Regions from separate parts of the Limnomicrobium aquaticum genome, predicted to be linked through region 2. Evidence: predicted binding sites of a transcription regulator. Region 2 holds the regulator's gene; each other region holds the start of a gene.
What was found. Region 2 encodes LexA, which represses DNA repair genes until DNA is damaged. Its sites were predicted from a motif close to TGTTCNNNNTGTGTTCNG; they were not measured.
Positions count from the first base shown of each region.

Region 1 (6,514 bases), 230 kb from region 2:
GGTTCCGCCCTTTTTCTTATGTTGCTTTCAGGGTTTCAGCGCATCGAGATAGGTGCGCACGGCATCGGTGACATGGCGGAAGCGGTCGCCGCCGAGATGTTTGCCGCCATACCAGCGGGTGACTACGACGATGTGGTCGCTCAAGGTTTCGCGCTCCAGCATCCGGAGAATGATCGCGCCCGCGCCGCTTTCGCCATCGTCGTTCTTGAGCGGGCCGTCGGCGCAGACGAGGCCCCAGCTGTTATGCGTCGCCTTGGCGAATTTCTTCGTTTGCTTCAGCTCATCGATGAAGGCCCGCGCTTCCGCCGCCGAGCGGCACGGGCCGCCCGAAACGGCGTATTTTGAGCCGCGATCGGAGATGATGTTGTCGAGGATCAGCATGGGGCGGGTTTAAGACTTGGGACGAGGCGGGGCAAGCCCATGGCGAGGCTTGACGCGGGCGCGTGCATCGCAAACATTCGATGTCTCCCTTCCACCATTCGAGTATCCAGCCCATGTTCGATCTCCTCATCAAGAACGCCAACCTCCCCGATGGCCGCTCCGGCATCGACATTGCCGTCAGCGGCGGCAAGATCGCAGCGGTCGAGGCCGGGATTGCGGCGGAGGCGGGCGAGGTGATCGATGCAACGGGGCGGCTGGTGTCGCCGCCCTTCGTCGATCCGCATTTTCACATGGATGCGACGCTGTCGCTCGGCCTGCCGCGCATGAATGTCTCGGGCACATTGCTCGAGGGCATCCAGCTGTGGGGCGAGCTTCGGCCCATGCTGACGAAAGAGGCGTTGGTCGAGCGGGCGTTGCGCTATTGCGATCTCGCGGTGAGCCAGGGGCTTCTCTATATCCGCAGCCATGTCGACACCTCCGATCCCCGGCTGGTGACAGCGGAAGCGATGATCGAGGTGCGCGAGCGGGTGAAGCCTTACATCGACCTGCAGCTCGTCGCCTTTCCGCAGGACGGTTACTACCGCGCGGCCGATGGCGTCAACTCGCTGGAGCGATCGCTCGACATGGGGCTCGATATCGTCGGTGGCATCCCGCATTTCGAGCGGACGATGGAAGAGGGCGGGCAATCGCTGGCGGCGTTGTGCCGGATTGCCGCCGAGCGGGGTCTGCCCGTCGATATCCATTGCGACGAGACGGACGATCCGATGTCGCGGCATATCGAACGGCTGGCGGCGGAAACGGTGCGCTTCGGCCTGCAGGGGCGCGTGGCCGGCTCGCATCTGACCTCGATGCATTCGATGGACAATTACTATGTCTCGAAACTCATTCCGCTGATGGCGGAGGCGAAGATCAATGTGATCCCCAACCCGCTGATCAACATCATGCTGCAGGGCCGCCACGACATCTATCCGAAACGGCGCGGCATGACGCGGGTGAAGGAGCTGTTGGAGGCCGGCCTCAACGTTTCCTTCGGGCACGACTGCGTGATGGACCCCTGGTACAACATGGGCTCAGGCGACATGCTGGAAGTCGGCCATATGGCGATCCATGTGGCGCAGATGGCGGGCATCGAGGACAAGAAGAAGATCTTCGAATGCCTGACCGTCAATTCGGCCAAGACCATGGGCATCGAAGGCTACGGGATCGAGAAGGGCACCAAGGCCGATTTCGTCATCCTGCAGGCGCGCGATGCGGCCGAGGCACTGCGGCTCAAGGCGAACCGGCTCTTCGTCATTAAGGGCGGCAAGACGATTGCGAAGACTGCACCGCGGGTCAGCGCTCTGTTTCTGGATGGCCGGCCTGAAACGGTGGATGGGGCGGCGTATGCGCCGAAGCCTTGAGGGGCATGCGGACGAATCTTGAAAGACAAAGGCCCGGCAAAACCGGGCCTTTTGCGTTATTTCTGATGTTCTCAAACCTGATCCGTCAATCCGTCAGGCAACCGTGAGCGCGACGGCGATTTCTGCCGCGAGGCGTGCGTTGTTCTCGACGAGTGCGATATTCGTCTTGAGGCTGCGGCCTTCGGTGATGCGGAATATGGCGTCCAGAAGATAGGGCGTGACCGCCTTGCCCTGGATTTCGTCCGACTCCGCGTCCGCCAGCGCGCGGCCGATATAGATCTCCATCTCGTCGCGCGGGATCTCGTCGGTTTCCGGCACCGGATTGGCAATCAGCATGCCGCCATGGATGCCGAATTCCGTGCGGGTCTTCTGGAAATTGGCAATGGCTGCAGCGCTGTCGAGCGAAAGCGGGCTCTTGAGACCCGAGGCGCGAGACCAGAAGGCCGGGAATTCTTCCTGCCCATAAGTGACAACCGGAACGCCCTTGGTTTCCAGTACTTCCAGCGTCTTCGGCACGTCAAGGATCGCCTTGGCGCCGGCGGAGACGACGATGACGGACGTGCGGGAAAGTTCTTCCAGGTCGGCGGAGATGTCGAAGCTCTGTTCGGCACCGCGATGCACGCCGCCGATGCCGCCCGTGGCGAACACGGCGATGCCGGCGCGGGCGGCGGCAATCATGGTCGCGGCCACTGTCGTCGCGCCCGTGCGGCGCTCGGCAATGGCGAAGGCGAAGTCGGCGCGCGACAGCTTCATCGCGCCTTTCGTCTGCGCCAGCGTTTCCAGCTGCTCGGCCTCAAGACCGATGTGGAGTGTGCCATCGATCACGGCGATGGTTGCCGGGACAGCGCCGGCCTCACGGATGATCGCCTCCACGCTCTTTGCCATCTCCAGGTTACCGGGATAGGGCATGCCATGTGTGATGATTGTCGATTCCAGCGCGACGATGGCCGCGCCTCGCGCCTTGGCGTCCGCGACCTCCTGGCTGAAAACGACGTTCGCGGCCGGATTGATGTTCGTATTCATGGGCTTCTTCCTTGGTTCGAGCCGTTTCAATCCAGCATTTCCGCCTGCGGCACAAGAGCCAGCATTTCGGAAAGCAATTGACGGTTTACATTTTCCGCCACGGCCAGCGGCGACTGCACCGTGATCCGCGCGAGCGCCGTTGCCTGCTGTATCATAACGGAAATCCGGCCACCCGCCAAAAAGGCGTCGATGGCGCCTGCAGCGAAGGCATCGCCGGCCCCCGTGACGTCGCCGATTGTATCGACCGGGGGCGGGGCGAGGGTGACGGTCTTTCCGTCGCGCCACAGAAGGGCGGGCTTCATGCCGCGCGTGATCGCGCCCCCCTTGAGGCCGCGTTCGCCGAACCGCTTCGGCCAGTCACGCGCCTCGCAATCCGCGCCGGCCAGCGTCCGGGCCTCTGCCTCGTTCATGAAGACGAAATCGAGGGCAGGGAGCGACGGGATGAGGCGCACGATCTTGGCCGGCGAAATTCCGATGGCGGCCATGGGGATCGCGTGCGCTCGGGCATCCGCCGCCAGCGTCGCGATCGTTTCCGCCGGGAGATTGGCGTCGCTGAGAATGAAATCGGCATTGGCCAGCGTGTCGCGCAGCCAGTTCACCTTCAGCCGCCGCGCCGTCATCAGGTCGTAGAGCGCCATGTCGGCCAGCGCGATGACGAGATTGCCATCGGCTTCCAGGACCGCGGTGTAGCTCGGCGTCTGGCGGTCGAGGAAGGTGAAGCCATTCAGCGTCACGCCCGTGCGCGCTGCCGCCGCTTCCACGAGGGCAGCACCCGGATCGCCACCCGCGACGCTCACCATCGTGACATTATGACCGAGCAACGAAAGCGCCCGCGCCGCATTGAACCCGCCCCCGCCGGCTTCCTCGAACCAGGCGCCAGGATTGGAAGCGCCCGGACGCGTGTCGCCGAAAATCCGGCCACGGCGATCGACATGTGCGCCGCCGACCACGACGATTCGCTTGGCCGTCATCGCCGCGCCCCTTGTGAGTCGAAGCCCGACACCGCGGAAGATGCGGCGAGCGTTCCCCATTCGAAGTTCTTGAATTCACAGGTGAAACATAATGTGAACATGCGTCAATTTCCTCATTTTTCTCAATTGCTTGAATGGCTCTTGCGAAATGAGAACATATCATGTACAAAATCGGCATCGGCGGCGCTGTTGCCCAGGCTGCCTCAATAACCTAAAGGTGGACCCATGGCACAGAATTCTTTGCGGCTGGTAGAGGACAAATCGGTGGATAAAAGCAAGGCTCTCGAAGCCGCACTTTCACAGATCGAGCGCTCGTTCGGCAAGGGCTCCATCATGAAGCTCGGTTCGAACGAGAACATCGTCGAGATCGAAACTGTTTCGACGGGCTCGCTCGGGCTCGACATCGCGCTCGGCGTCGGCGGTCTGCCGAAGGGGCGTATCGTTGAAATCTATGGTCCGGAAAGCTCGGGCAAGACGACGCTGGCGCTGCAGACGATTGCGGAAGCCCAGAAGAAGGGTGGCATCTGCGCCTTCGTGGATGCAGAGCACGCGCTTGATCCGGTCTATGCCCGCAAGCTGGGCGTTGATCTGCAGAATCTCCTGATCTCGCAGCCGGATACGGGCGAGCAGGCGCTGGAAATCACAGACACGCTGGTTCGCTCCGGCGCGATCGACGTTCTCGTCGTCGACTCGGTTGCAGCGCTCACGCCGCGCGCCGAAATCGAAGGCGAGATGGGCGACAGTCTGCCCGGCCTGCAGGCCCGCCTGATGAGCCAGGCGCTGCGCAAGCTCACCGCTTCGATCTCGCGTTCGAACTGCATGGTCATCTTCATCAACCAGATCCGCATGAAGATCGGCGTCATGTTCGGTTCGCCGGAAACGACGACGGGTGGTAACGCGCTGAAGTTCTACGCCTCGGTGCGTCTCGATATCCGCCGCATCGGCGCGGTCAAGGATCGCGAAGAGGTTGTCGGCAACCAGACGCGTGTCAAGGTCGTCAAGAACAAGATGGCGCCGCCCTTCAAGCAGGTCGAGTTCGACATCATGTATGGCGAAGGGGTCTCGAAGACCGGTGAACTGGTCGATCTTGGCGTCAAGGCTGGTATTGTCGAAAAGTCGGGTGCCTGGTTCTCCTATAACAGCCAGCGTCTCGGCCAGGGTCGTGAAAACGCCAAGCAGTGCCTGCGAGACAATCCGGCGCTTGCCAATGAGATCGAACTGGCGCTGCGCCAGAATGCCGGCCTCCTGGCCGACCAGTTGCTCGACAAGGGTGGCCCGGACGGTGACGACGGCGACGCGGCTGCGGAGATGTAATTCGCGAACACCTTCGGGATGTTGTTTTGAAACCGGCCGTATCGTCTCTCGATGCGGCCGGTTTTCTTTTGACCCTTCCTTGACTGCTCACGTCTGGACAGTTGCTCGGTCGGGTTATAAAAGCGCTTGTTTCCCCGGCTGTTGCGGGGTGGACCGGCTGCGGTCGAAGTGCAAGATGTTGAAGGGCTCCCATGAGTGGCGTGAATGAAATCCGGTCGTCGTTTCTGAATTACTTCAAGAAGAACGGACATGAAGTCGTGGCCTCGAGCCCGCTTGTTCCGCGCAACGACCCGACGCTGATGTTCACCAATGCCGGCATGGTACAGTTCAAGAACGTCTTCACCGGCCTTGAAAGTCGGGGCTATTCGACGGCAGCGACCGCACAGAAATGCGTGCGCGCCGGCGGCAAGCACAACGACCTCGACAATGTAGGTTACACCGCGCGCCATCACACGTTCTTCGAAATGCTCGGCAATTTTTCGTTCGGCGACTATTTCAAGGAACGCGCTATCGAGCTTGCCTGGAACCTGATCACCAAGGAATTCGGCATCGACAAGAGCCGGCTGCTCGTTACGGTCTATCACACGGACGACGAGGCACATGGCCTCTGGCAGAAGATCGCCGGTCTGTCTGACCGTCGCATCATCCGCATCCCGACGAGTGACAATTTCTGGGCCATGGGTGACACCGGCCCCTGCGGTCCGTGTTCGGAAATCTTCTACGATCACGGCGAACACATCTGGGGCGGCCCGCCCGGTTCTCCGGAAGAGGATGGCGACCGCTTCATCGAAATCTGGAACCTCGTCTTCATGCAGTACGAGCAGATTTCGAAGGAAGAGCGCGTCGGTCTTCCGCGCCCGTCAATCGATACGGGCATGGGCCTTGAGCGCGTCGCTGCGCTTCTGCAGGGCAAGCATGACAATTACGATATCGACCTGTTCCGCAACCTGATCGCCGCCTCGGTCGAGGCGACCGGGGTTGCTGCCGAAGGCGATCAGCGCGCCTCGCATCGCGTCATTGCCGATCACCTGCGCTCGTCCGCCTTCCTGATTGCCGATGGCGTTCTGCCGTCAAATGAAGGCCGTGGCTACGTGCTTCGCCGCATCATGCGCCGCGCCATGCGCCATGCGCAGTTGCTCGGCGCGCGCGATCCGCTGATGTTCAAGCTCTTGCCGACGCTGGTGCGCGAGATGGGCCAGGCCTATCCGGAACTGGTGCGCGCCGAAGCGCTGATTTCCGAAACGCTGAAGCTCGAAGAAACCCGCTTCCGCAAGACGCTGGAGCGCGGTCTCGGCCTGCTCTCCGATGCCACCTCGACGCTCTCCAAGGGCGACATGCTGGATGGCGAAACGGCCTTCAAGCTCTACGACACCTACGGCTTCCCGCTCGACCTGACGCAGGATGCGTTGCGTGCCCGCGAAATCA
Region 1 is NZ_JBEPMB010000001.1:768,076-774,589, forward strand. Features, by position in the region: gene ABID16_RS03830 (YigZ family protein) at 28-381, opposite strand; gene ABID16_RS03835 (amidohydrolase family protein) at 495-1,781, shown strand; gene ABID16_RS03840 (pseudouridine-5'-phosphate glycosidase) at 1,875-2,804, opposite strand; gene ABID16_RS03845 (carbohydrate kinase family protein) at 2,831-3,775, opposite strand; gene recA (recombinase RecA) at 4,001-5,089, shown strand; gene alaS (alanine--tRNA ligase) at 5,281-6,514, shown strand, end outside.
Region 1: recA (recombinase RecA) is a predicted target of LexA. The motif match lies at 3,858-3,875, and genes of this name have one in related genera.

Region 2 (6,514 bases):
GCATCTCCGGTCTTGCGCACGTCTATTCGATCTCCGGCCTCCATATGGTGCTTGCGGCCGGTATCTCCTTTGTGGGCCTGCGCATGATTTTCAGCCTGTTTCCCGGCTTCATCCAGTCGCGCCCGGCCAAAACCTATGCGGCTTTGGGCGCGATCACGGCAAGCGGGCTCTATCTGCTGATTTCGGGAATGCCCGTGCCGGCGGTCCGCTCCTACATCATGCTGGCTGTCGGGATGGGAGGGGTCATCGTCGCGCGAAGTGTGTTGACTTTGAGAAGCGTGGCTCTCGCCGCGCTGGCGATCCTCATAGTCTCTCCTTCGAGTGCGCTCGGGCCGAGCTTCCAGATGTCGTTCGCTGCCGCGACCGCCCTCATTTCAGGTTACTCGCTGTGGCAACTGCGGCCCATGGAGTTCCGCAGGTTCAGCGGGATTCCGCTCTATGCCAACGTCCTTCCCGCCATTCGCGCAGTCGGTGGCGTCATGCTGACCTCGGAAATCGCCGGTGTTGCGACCGCCATCTTCTCTGTCACGCATTTTCAGCGGCTGACCCTGCTTGGCACGCTTGGCAATGTCGCTGCAATGCCTTTCATATCCTTCATCGTCATGCCAGCCGGCTTCCTCGCGGTGATCCTGATGCCGTTCGGGCTGGACTACTATCCGCTCCGCATCATGGGACTGGGGCTGGAATGCACCATGGCGGTGGCACGATTCGTTTCATCGCTCGGTGGCGACGTCGTCACGGGTCAGATGGCTGGCTGGGTTCTGCCATCAACGAGCCTGGCCCTCGTTCTCACGATCCTGCCACGCAGCAGGCTCTTCAGAGTGGCCGGCGCCTGCCTTTTCACGGCAACACTGGTTCTCACCGTGTCCTTTGGCGCTGCCAGGCGACCGGATGTGGTCGTGTCGGAAACAGCAGATCTCGTCGGCCTGCTCATGCTGGACAAACTCACGACAAACACCGCCCGTCCATCCACCTTCGTGATGGATCAGTGGACGAGAGCATTGGCATCGCGGGAGACAGTCAAGCCGGGCAACGTGCCCAAACTTGCGCTTGAGCGCGAAGGCGCTCGAAAGCCGCTTACTGAGGCGGACGAATGGAAGGTGGAGGATGCCATGGAGGCTGCTGGCAAGACTGTCGAACCCGGACGCTTTCTATGTTCCGGACGCGACTGGTGCATCGGCAAGCCTGCAGACAGTCTCCTGATCGCAACCTTCAGCGATTTCGCGTTTCAAGGTCCCGCCTGCCGGCAGGCGCAAATCGTGATCGCGGCTTCGTTCCTGCGCGAGCCCACATGCGGGCCGGGGGAGGGACAGCTTTTCGACCGAAACGCCCTCCGCCGGCGCGGTGCCCTTGCCATCTACCTCGAAGAAACCGCCGATAAGCCGCAGGACACCCGGAGTTCATCGAAATCTTCTGATCAACCATCGCCACCGGCCTACCGGATCATCGGCGCGCTGGACGGGCAAGATCGCCCCTGGCTCCGCCATCGATATTACAACTGGCGAAGCAATTCTTATGGCGAGGCATATCAGCCTGAATAGCGCCCGTGCATTCTCTAGCGTAATTCCGCGCAAAAAGTGGAAACCGGTTTCGCGTCCGGGATTGCGTAAAAACACATAGATAGAGCGTTTCATGTTTCCATCAAATGCTGAAACGCTCTGCTCGCACGAGGCACTCGGCGCATCAATGATAGCGCCGAATCAACCCGACGAGCTTGCCCTGAATCTTCACCCGGTCAGGCCCGAAAATGCGGGTCTCGTAAGCGGGATTGGCAGCCTCCAGTGCGATTGACGCGCCCTTGCGGCGGAACCGCTTCAAGGTCGCTTCCTCGTCGTCGATCAGCGCCACAACGATCTCGCCGGGGCTGGCATTGGACGTGTTGCGGATGATGACCGTATCGCCATCCAGAATGCCGGCGTCGATCATCGAATCGCCCTTGACCTCCAGCGCGTAATGTTCTCCGCCCCCAAGCATCTGCGCGGGAACCGCAATCTCATGCGTGTTGTTCTGGATGGCGGAAATCGGAACACCTGCTGCGATCCGCCCCATGACCGGAACGGAAACACTGGCATCATCATTGGCCGGCGTCGGCGCTTTCGGTGGCTCCGGCACCTTCCCGAGACTTCCCTCGATCACGCTGGGCGAGAAGCCTCGCCGCGGCTGAAGGCTCGGTGTATAGGCCTCCGGCAGCTTGATGACCTCCAGCGCGCGAGCCCTGTTCGGCAGCCGCCGGATAAAGCCGCGTTCCTCAAGCGCCGTGATCAGCCGGTGGATACCGGACTTCGAAGCAAGATCGAGCGCATCCTTCATCTCATCGAAAGACGGCGGGATGCCGGACTCCTTCATCCGCTCGTGGATGAAGAGAAGCAGTTCCTGTTGTTTGCGCGTCAGCATGGGATCACCCCGAAGAATCAAATGAAACAAATCCAGAACGGACACTATATGTTCCATATGTGTTCCGCAAGGTGCTAAGGTTCGATTAACGGTAATGCGTGCGGAACAAAAAAGTGCAGACGGCCCTCCAGTTGACGGAGCCGTGTCTTGCGGAGTGGGTTGTCTTCAACGGCATGGACAAAACGTTACGTGGTGAGCGCGCAGGGATTCGAACCCTGGACCTACTGATTAAAAGTCAGTTGCTCTACCGGCTGAGCTACGCGCTCCCGCGTCTGTCCGGTGCGCAATAGCGAACCGGGCCGGAAAGTTCGCGGAACATATGCAGGAGGCCTTGCCGGGTCAACCCGCAAAATCGCCATTTCTGCGACCATTTGGCGCTTTTTCCGGCGATGCCGAAAAGATGATTGGCGGGTGAGGAGCGTGGGGTCTATATGGGCGTCGTTTTTGGCCTCCCGCGGCGACGGCGGCGGGCAAGGAGTGTTCATGCTGACGGTTGCCGGTATTTCGCTATTCAGCGCGCTTCTCGCAGGCGCCCTGTCCTTCCTCTCTCCTTGCGTGCTGCCGCTGGTCCCTCCGTATCTTTGCTACATGGCCGGCGTGTCGGTCGAGGACTTCCGCAATGGCGGGCAGGGTGCTGCGAACGCCCGGTCACGCAATGCCGTGATCCTCTCCTCCGTCTTCTTCACCCTTGGCTTTGCAACCGTTTTCGTCGCGCTGGGCGCTGGCGCATCGGCGGTCGGGCTGCTGCTTCGCCAGTATATCGACGTGCTCGCCAAGATCGGTGGCGTGATCATCATCATCATGGGTCTGAATTTTCTCGGCCTCTTCCGCATCGGACTGCTCGCGCGCGAGGCGCGGTTCCAGTCATCGGCCAAGCCGGCGACGCTGTCGGGCGCCTATGTCATGGGTCTCGCCTTCGCCTTCGGCTGGACCCCTTGCATCGGACCGGTTCTCGGTGCGATTCTCGGCATCGCTGCGACATCCGACACCGCTGGCTCGGGCGCATTCCTCCTGGCGGTCTATTCGCTCGGTCTGGCCGTCCCTTTCTGGATCGCGGCCTTTTTCTCGGGCGCCTTCATGCGTTTTCTGTCGCGTTTCCGCCGCCATCTGGGCGCTGTGGAAAAGATCATGGGCGGGCTGCTGGTGCTGACCGGGATCGCATTTCTGACCGGATTTGTCGCCAATGTCGCAATCTGGTTCCAGCAGACCTTTCCAATCCTCGGGCAAATCGGCTAACTCGCTCAAATTGCAACCGAACGAGGCGTCGACATGGCGGACATTACGGGACTTGTACTGCCATTCTTCGGGCTGATCCTGATCGGCTATGTGGTGGCCCGATGGAAGCAAATGCCCGCTGATGCGCTTGGCTGGCTGAATATCTTCATCGTCTACGTCGCACTGCCTGCGCTGTTCTTCAAGCTGATTTCCAGAACGCCCGTCGAGCAATTGACCCGGTTCGATTTCATCGTCACCGACGTCGGCACGACCTACGCGATCTTCGGCGTCATCTTCGTCATTGGATGGCTCGGCCGCGATGCCAGCATTCCGGAGGCGACGCTGCAGGGGCTGGCCGCAGCCTATGGCAATATCGGCTATATGGGGCCCGGTCTGGCGCTCCTGGCATTCGGCGAGCGTGCCGCCGTTCCTGTTGCGCTGATTTTCTGCTTCGAGAACATGCTGCATTTCATCGTCGCACCGGCTCTGATCGCGCTTGGCGGCAAGCAGAGCCAATCGCCGGGGCAGGTGGCGCGCGACATCCTGCTTCGCATCGTGCTTCATCCCTTCATCATCGCGACGGCGCTCGGTTTCGTTGCCGCAGCCATGCATCTGGAACCACCCGTTCCGTTGCAGCGCCTCATAGACTATCTGGCGCAGGCAGCAGCTCCGTGCGCACTGTTTGCAATGGGGGTAACACTGGCGTTGCGCCCATTGAAGCGGATTCCGGCCGAAATCGTCTATATCGTCCCTGCGAAACTCATCCTGCTACCGACCCTCATGTATCTGAGCCTCAGCGCGGCAGGAAATTTCGATCATGTATGGATTCAGACGGCGGTGCTGCTGGCAGCCTTGCCCACGGCGACCAACGTTTTCGTCATCGGCCAGCAATATGACGTCTGGCAGGAGCGAGCATCGGCAACGGTTCTGATCACGACGCTCTTTTCAGTACTGACGGTATCGGCCCTGCTTTATCTGATGCGCTCAGGCACGCTTCCGGGCGATCTTTTCCCGTAAGCTGGACGATATCCCGCGAAAGCCGCGCCCCGGCGCCACGCCTTCCTGCATGACCAGGCCGCGAAGCGGCGGCAGAAGTTCAAGCAGATGAAGTCCCGCAGCGCGAACAAGCTGAACCGGCAGGAAATTGGAGAGCAGCGACCGGTTGAGAAGATCGACGCTCGCGGTGCGGCTCAGAATGTCGGTGCGGCGCTTCCGGTCAAAGGCTTCGCCGACGGCCAGCGGCCCATCGTGATCGCGTTTCAGGCCTAACAGATCGCAAAGCGCCATGATGTCGCGCAGGCTGAGATTGAGCCCCTGCGCGCCAATGGGCGGGAAGGCATGGGAGGCTTCCCCGATCAGCGCCATGCGCCCCTTGCCGAACCGATGTGCCGTCATGCCTGAGAGCGGCCAGGCCTGCGGCATTCCCTCCAGTGTTACCTTGCCGAGCATCGACTGCATGCGCGTCTCGATACGGCGGCTGACGTCCTCCGGAGAGAGTGCCAGGAAAGCTTCGGCTTCGGCCGGCGCCTGCACCCAGACAAGACTGGAGCGGCGACCGGGCAGGGGCACCTGCGTAAACGGTCCGGTCGGCGTATGAAACTCGGTGGACACATTGCCATGCGGGATCGTGTGGGCAAAGTTCAGCACCACGGCGGTCTGCGGATAGGACCAGCGACGCACTGCAATACCCGCAGTCTCGCGCAAGACGGACTTGCGTCCATCGGCTGCGACGACAAAGCCGGCTTCTATCTCGCGGCTGTCTTCCAGACGGATGAGCACTGCATCGTCGTGCAAATCTGCGCCGGCAATCCTGCCTTCGATCGGATGTATATTGCTGTCCTGAACTATGATGTCGGCGAGGACGTCAAGCGCGGCCGAATTGGGGAAATTGTAGCCGAACGCTTCGAGTCCGATTTCGGAGGCTCGGAAGGGGACGGTTGGCGCGCGAAACAGTCGGTCCGTGCCGTCGATGATCTGCATGGTCTTGAGCGCCGCGGATTTCGGGCCAAGCTTCTCCCATACGCCGAGACCTTCCAGAAAGGCTATGGACTGGTCCATCAATGCCGTCGTGCGCCCGTCCTGGTTCTCCGGTGGCGGGCCTACAAGTGCCACGGAGTAACCCAGTCTTGAAAGTGCGATGGCCGCGATGCGACCGGCAAGACCATTGCCGGCAACGGCGATGTCGAAGCGTTCCATGATCGAAAACCTTCAGAATTCTCAAGTTTCAGGAAACATATAGAGGGGCGCTCCCGTTGCTTCCATGCTTTTTGCAAGCAGATGAAACTTATTTTCCGCGACATCTTGTATCGCCCCCCTGAATTGGGACAATGCGAACGTTGTTCGAGGTGGAAACGGCGAATCGATGAAGATCTTCAATTACCGGCGCGTTCCTTACGCTGAGATTCGCGCATTCTCCGTTCATATTTTGACGGCGTCGGGCTCCTTTCTCGCCTTTCTGGGCGTTGTTGCGGCCGCAGAGACGCGTTTCGTCGACATGTTCTGGTGGCTTGGTCTGGCGCTTGCCGTGGATGGCATTGACGGCCCGATCGCCCGCAAGGTCCGGGTGAAGGAAGTGCTGCCCAACTGGTCGGGCGATACGCTGGACAACGTGATCGACTACGTGACCTATGTTCTGCTGCCGGCTTTCGCGCTCTATCAGAGCCACATGATCGGCGAGCCCTGGTCCTTTGTTGCCGCCGGGCTGATCGTGGTGTCGAGCGCCATTTACTATGCCGACATGGGCATGAAGACGGACGAGAATTTCTTCTCTGGTTTTCCCGTCGTGTGGAACATGGTCGTCTTCACGCTCTTCGTCATTAAGGCGAGCGAAGCGACCGCCTTTGCCGTCGTCGTCGTGTCCGTCTTCCTCACTTTCCTGCCGATCAATTTTCTTCACCCTGTCCGG
Region 2 is NZ_JBEPMB010000001.1:998,043-1,004,556, reverse strand. Features, by position in the region: gene ABID16_RS04980 (ComEC/Rec2 family competence protein) at 1-1,541, shown strand, start outside; gene lexA (transcriptional repressor LexA) at 1,684-2,394, opposite strand; tRNA gene ABID16_RS04970 (tRNA-Lys) at 2,585-2,660, opposite strand; gene ABID16_RS04965 (cytochrome c biogenesis CcdA family protein) at 2,881-3,630, shown strand; gene ABID16_RS04960 (AEC family transporter) at 3,664-4,626, shown strand; gene ABID16_RS04955 (UbiH/UbiF family hydroxylase) at 4,594-5,805, opposite strand; gene pcsA (phosphatidylcholine synthase) at 5,972-6,514, shown strand, end outside.

Region 3 (6,514 bases), on a different contig from region 2:
CGGCTCAAAAGCAAGATCGACCGCCAGATCGCCCGCGTGATCAAACGCCCGTTGCGCTCGGCGCTGTGACCGCCTAAATATCCCGGGCAATCGTGCCCGAGGAATTCAAATGGCAAAAATCAGGAATGTCGCGGTCCAGATGGACCATGTCTCGTCCATCAACATCGCGGGCGATTCCACCTTCGCCATGAGCCTTGAGGCACAGGCCCGCGGCTACAGGCTCTTCCACTATACGCCGGAGAAACTGTCGCTGCGCGACGGCAAGGTCTATGTCACGGCAGAGCCGATGGAGCTGCGCGACACCAAGGGCGACCACTTTACCCTCGGCGCGCCGGAACGCATCGACCTCTCCACGATGGACGTCGTTCTGCTGCGCCAGGATCCGCCCTTCGACATGGCCTACATCACCTCCACGCACATGCTGGAGCGCATCCACCCCAAGACGCTGGTCGTCAACGATCCGGCCTGGGTGCGCAATTCGCCGGAGAAGATCTTCGTCACCGAGTTCCCGGACCTGATGCCGGCCACACTCATCACCCGCGACGCTGCCGAAATCCGCGCGTTTCGTGAGGAGATGGGCGATATCATCATCAAGCCCCTCTACGGCAATGGCGGCGCCGGCGTCTTCCATCTCAAGAAGGACGACCGCAACCTCTCCTCGCTGCTGGAAACCTTCGGCCTGATGTTCCGCGAGCCCTTCATCGCGCAGCAGTATCTTCCCGACGTGCGCAAGGGCGACAAGCGCATCATCCTCATCGACGGCAAGCCCGTCGGCGCCATCAACCGCGTGCCGGCGGAGCATGACAGCCGTTCCAACATGCATGTCGGCGGTCGCGCCGAACACACCGAACTGACGAAGCGCGAGCAGGAAATCTGCGACCGCATCGGCCCTTCCTTGCGCGAACGCGGCTTCCTCCTCGTCGGCATCGACGTGATCGGCGACTATCTCACCGAAATCAACGTGACCTCGCCGACCGGCATCCGCGAGGTCAAGCGCTTCAGCGGCACGGATATCGCGAGCTTTCTGTGGGATGCAATCGAGGCCAAGCGCCCCTCTTAGTATTCATTCGGTTCCCGCTCGCGGCGACATGATTTTTCGCGAGCGCCACCCCCAAATTCGAGTTTTGTTCCGGGCACACAACCGCATACAACCATGTGTGGATTTTTCCGCCATTTTGTTGCTTTTTTGTTCTTGCTTCATTCTTGCAACTGTGAGAGGCTGCCTGCAACCTAAGAGGTTGAGGGGTGGGTCATGGTATCGCGGGTGGCAACGGTAGCATTTCACGGCATCGAGGGACTGCCGGTCGATGTGCAGGTGATGGTCTCGCCGGGCAAGCTCGTCATGCAGATTGTCGGTCTGCCGGACAAGGCAGTGGCCGAAAGCCGTGAGAGGGTGCATGCCGCGCTTCACGCCTCCGGCCTGTCGCTGCCGCCCAAGCGCATTACTGTCAATCTGGCGCCTGCGGACCTGCCGAAGGAGGGCTCCCACTTCGATCTCGCCATTGCGCTCGGCCTGATGGCGGCTTTGGGTGCGATCCCGGCGGACGCCTTGTCCGACTATGCCGTGGTGGGCGAGTTGAACCTCGACGGTACCATTGCGCCGGTTGCCGGCGCGTTGCCCGCGGCGATTGCAGCCAATGCGATGGGCAAGGGGCTGATCTGCCCCGCTGCCAGCGGTCCCGAGGCGGCCTGGGCCGGCCCCGATATCGATATTCTGGCGCCGCGTAGCTTGATTGCGCTTGCCAATCATTTTCGCGGAACACAGGTTCTCACGCGCCCCGAGCCGGCCGTTCGGGCACTGCCGGCCAATCTGCCCGATCTCGCCGACATCCGCGGTCAGGAAAGCGCAAAGCGCGCACTGGAAGTCGTGGCCGCCGGCGGACATAACCTTTTGATGATCGGCCCGCCCGGTTCGGGCAAATCGATGCTCGCGCAGCGCCTGCCGTCGATCCTTCCGCCGCTCTCGACGGCCGAACTGCTTGAAGTCTCCATGATCCATTCGGTTGCGGGGCAATTGTCGGGCGGCAAACTGTCGGATCGGCGTCCCTTTCGCGCCCCGCATCATTCGGCGACCATGGCCTCGCTTATCGGCGGAGGCTTGAGGGCAAAGCCGGGGGAGGTCTCGCTCGCCCATCACGGCGTGCTCTTCCTCGACGAGTTGCCGGAATTCTCGGCCCAGGCGCTCGATGCGTTGCGCCAGCCGCTGGAGACCGGCGAATGCGTGATCGCGCGCGCCAATCATCGCGTCTCCTATCCCGCCAATATCCAGCTGATCGCCGCCATGAATCCCTGCCGCTGCGGCATGGCGGGCGAACCTGGCCACACCTGCGCGCGCGGCCCTAGATGTGCCGCGGACTATCAGGCTCGCATTTCGGGGCCACTGATGGATCGGATCGACATACGCATCGACGTGCCGGCCGTCAGCGCGGCCGATCTCCTGATCCCGGCAGCGTCCGAACGGAGTGCCGAGGTGGCGCGCCGCGTGGCTGCGGCCCGCGACAGGCAGCGCGAACGTTTCCTCGAATTCGGCGCTCCCCATATCCGAACGAATGCGCAATGCTCCACGGCGATCATCGAGAAGATTGCAGAGCCGGATCGCGGCGGATTGACGCTTCTTCAGGACGCGGCCGAAAAGCTGAAATTTTCCGCGCGCGGCTATCACCGAATTCTCAAAGTGGCTCGCACCATTGCCGATCTCGACGGGCAGCGTGCCATTGGCCGCATTCACATTGCGGAGGCTATTTCCTATCGCATTGCAGGGGAGCGGCTGATAGCGGCTGCCTGAGCCGGATACGGTTCAGGCAGGGCTGCGAAGCGACGCGTGCAGGGCGTTTGCGATCTCTTCCTCGACCGCACGGCTCACCGCCTTGCGATTGCTGGAGGCGGAATAGACGATCGGGTCGCAGAATGTGACTTCCGCCTCAATGGAGCCCATTTTGAGGACCCTGGAAAGGTGTGGCATGAGTTCAGTATCGCCCGGCCATGCGGCGATGGCGCGGTGGAAGCGGCCAAGGGGCAGTCCATGGGCGCGGGTATAGGCGACCGCAACGGGCTGTATCAGGACCACGCCTTCAGGCGACGCCGGAAGGGCCGCGGAAGCGGCGCCGAACAGCGAGGTCTTGACCGGCAGGAGACGGTTTCCGTCGGAGGTCGTGCCTTCCGGGAAGAGGACGACGATCTCCCCTCCGGCGAGGCGCGCGCCGATCTCGTTGACCTGATCGCCGGTTTTGCGACGCTCCTCGCGTTCGACGAAGATTGTGGCCTGAAGACGTGCGAGTGTGTTGAAGATCGGCCAGGTCTTCACTTCGGACTTGGCAATGAAGACCACATCGGCCACCGCGCTCAAGGCGAGAATGTCGAGCCAGGACGAGTGATTGGCGGCAATCATAAGCGGGCGGCCGGAGGCGGGTGCACCGTTGACGTGGATGCGGAGGCCGAGAAAATGGCAGGCGATGCGATGCCAGATGCCGGGGAGCTTCCGGCGCAGATGCCAGTCAAAGCGCAGGGCAAGAATTTGCAACGGCGCCATGAACAGTGTCACGATCACGACGACAGCCAGAAGCGCCGCAATCCGAAGCCCGGTCATCACGGCTTGGCGCTCCGGGAGTTTCGCGAGAGATTAAGGTCGAGACGCATGACATGAGCCGTGGTCTTCTTGCCGTCAGGTCCGGCATAATAGGCAGGACGTTCGGCGACCTTCCGGAAGCCGAGTTTCGAATAGAGCGCGCGAGCTGCCGTATTCGTCTCGTCCACCTCAAGAAAGACCGTTGCCGCGTCGCGTGCAACAATGTCCGCCAGCGCTGCGCGCATGAGACGCCAGCCAAGGCCCTGCCTGGCAACACGGGCATGGACGCCAATAGACAGAATCTCCGCCTCGCCGGCTGCCGTGCGCGACAGCACAAAACCCGCCACGCCCTCGTGAGGCGCGATGCCTGTTTGAAGCGCAACGTGACCGCCAACCGTGTCCTGGCCCAGCAGATCGTGGAATTCTCCGTCACTCCAGCCGCGGGAGAAACGTTCGCCATGAATGACGGATGCGGCGCGGCAATGCGTCGCTTGCATCGGCAGGATGTCAAACTCCACTTTCCGAGAGAAGAACTTCTCCAGCATGTCCCTATGCTCTGCGCTCAATCGCAAAACCTGCCTGTGGCTTTGCATCTGGTCCTCGCAGATATAAAGGCGCGGGCTTGCCCGTAACCTTCGGCTGACGGGCTGCAAGCCGCGCGACGGTATCGATGTCGAAATGGTCAGCTTCTGCTAACGAATTTGCCAGCGCAGCCACTCCCGAACCGACGGGTCTAGCCTGCGAAGACGCAGCAAGCGCCCGCGCATCATCCAGCAGCAGAGCGCACGGCTCGTCAGTTGCTTTCCCCTCTTTGTCGAAGCTTTGGACATAGACCTCGCCGCGTTTCGCGTCGATCGTGGCGATGATGGCGCCCGTTTCGCCTTTTCGTCTTGCGGTCTCAGCCAGCACTTCAAGCGTGGTGACCCCGATGGCCGGAATGCCAAGTGCCAGCGCAAGCCCGCGGGCGGCGGCGACGCCGACCCGAATGCCGGTAAACGATCCCGGCCCTACCGTGACGCCGATGAGTCCGAGGCCTGCAGGCACAAGCGAGGCCGCGTGCATCACCTCGTCAATCATCGCCGCAAGCCGCTCCGCATGGCCCTTGCCGAGTGCTTCCTGCGCGCGCGCAAGCACTGTATCCGTGGAAACGTCATAGACGGCCACGGAGCAATCGACGCCAGCAGTATCGATGGCAAGAACGATCATGCGAGGCCTCAGACGGCCTCGACTTCCTGCACTTCCGGTATGAAATGGCGCAGCAGGTTCTGCACGCCATGCTTCAGTGTGGCAGTGGACGACGGGCACCCGGCGCAGGAACCCTTCATGTTCAGGAAGACCTTGCCATCGCGGAAGCCGCGGAAGGTGATGTCGCCGCCATCCTGGGCAACGGCCGGGCGGACGCGGGTTTCCAGGAGTTCCTTGATCGTCTTGACGATGATCTCGTCGCCTTCGTTGTAGAATTCACCCGACGGATCGGTCGCTTCAGCCGTGCTGGCACCACCCATGACGGGCGCGCCGGACATGAAATGCTCCATGATAGAGCCGAGAATGGCGGGCTTCAGATGCGCCCATTCCTGGTCTTCCTTCGTGACGGTGACGAAATCGTAGCCGAAGAACACGCCGGTCACGCCCGGAATGCCGAACAGGCGCGACGCGAGCGGCGAGGCTGCGGCCTCGTCGGCGCTGCGGAAATCCGCCGTTCCCTCCTGCAGAACCACCTTGCCGGGCAGGAACTTCAGCGTTGCGGGGTTCGGGGTTGCTTCGGTCTGGATAAACATGCCGGTCTCCGTCGCCGCTCATCAAGCGGCACAAACTTTTTAGAATGCTTCCAAAATAGGCCTATCGCGAAAGTCGATCAAGCCCGCGAACCGGTCAAAAGCCCTTATAGCGAAAAAAACTTTTCTCAGAAACTCAAGAAAGCGCTTCGATCTCTTCATCGGTCAGCGCATCGGGGATCACGGTGACCGGGATCGGGAAGGCTGCGGCGCGCCCGGCGACCGAAGAGACGAGTGGCCCCGGCCCTTCCTTGGTCGATCCGGAAGCGAGAACCAGGATCGCGATATCGCGGTCTTCCTCGATCAGCGCGTGGATCTGCTCGACCGGCTGTCCCTCGCGAATGACGAGTTCCGGTTCGATGCCGACCTTTTCACGAATGAATTGCGCGGTCTTGGCCAGAGCGGCGTTTGCCTCTTCCATCGCCTCTTCGCGCATGATGTCGCCAACGCCCAGCCATTGCTGGAAATCCTGCTGCGGCACGACGAACATGAGAACGACCCCGCCGCCGGTGTTACGGGCTCGATAGCCGGCAAAAAGAACGGCTCGGCTGCATTCGGGCGTCTGGTCCACCACGGCCATGAACTTGCGGCGGTGACCTTCTAGGCGGGATAGGCGTCTTGAAACCATGCGCGGACAATGCCATTTGCGCGCCCGCCCCGCAAGCCGTCAAAACTGCGGGGAGGGTGCTTCATCGGTGATCGTCGGTGTCTCAGAGAAAGCCCACGATGTCGCGGACTTCCGCCATCGTCACGGCGGCGCGGGCGGCAGCGCGATCGCCCCCCTCCTTCAAGATCGTGTCGATATGGTCGGTGGCAGCCATCAGGCGTCGCATTTCCGCGTTGATCGGAGCCAGAACCGCGACGGCGAGATCGGCAAGCGCCGGCTTGAAGGTCGAGAACTGCTGGCCGCCGAATTCCTTCAGCACGTCCGCCTTGGACCTGTCCGAAAGCGCAGCATAGATGCCGACGAGATTGTCGGCTTCGGGCCGACCGGCAAGGCCATCCGTCTCACCCGGCAAGCCGTCCGGATCGGTCTTGGCCTTCTTGATCTTCTTCGCGATCGTTTCCGAATCGTCCATCAGGTTGATACGCGAGAGATCTGACGGGTCGGACTTCGACATTTTCTTGGTGCCGTCGCGCAGGCTCATGACGCGCGGCGCCGGACCGTCGATCA
Region 3 is NZ_JBEPMB010000002.1:35,966-42,479, forward strand. Features, by position in the region: gene ABID16_RS08760 (cupin domain-containing protein) at 1-69, shown strand, start outside; gene gshB (glutathione synthase) at 110-1,060, shown strand; gene ABID16_RS08770 (YifB family Mg chelatase-like AAA ATPase) at 1,253-2,785, shown strand; gene olsA (lyso-ornithine lipid O-acyltransferase) at 2,798-3,589, opposite strand; gene ABID16_RS08780 (GNAT family N-acetyltransferase) at 3,586-4,110, opposite strand; gene tsaB (tRNA (adenosine(37)-N6)-threonylcarbamoyltransferase complex dimerization subunit type 1 TsaB) at 4,115-4,771, opposite strand; gene ABID16_RS08790 (NifU family protein) at 4,780-5,343, opposite strand; gene ABID16_RS08795 (universal stress protein) at 5,477-5,968, opposite strand; gene trpS (tryptophan--tRNA ligase) at 6,051-6,514, opposite strand, start outside.
Region 3: ABID16_RS08770 (YifB family Mg chelatase-like AAA ATPase) is a predicted target of LexA. The motif match lies at 1,177-1,194, and genes of this name have one in related genera.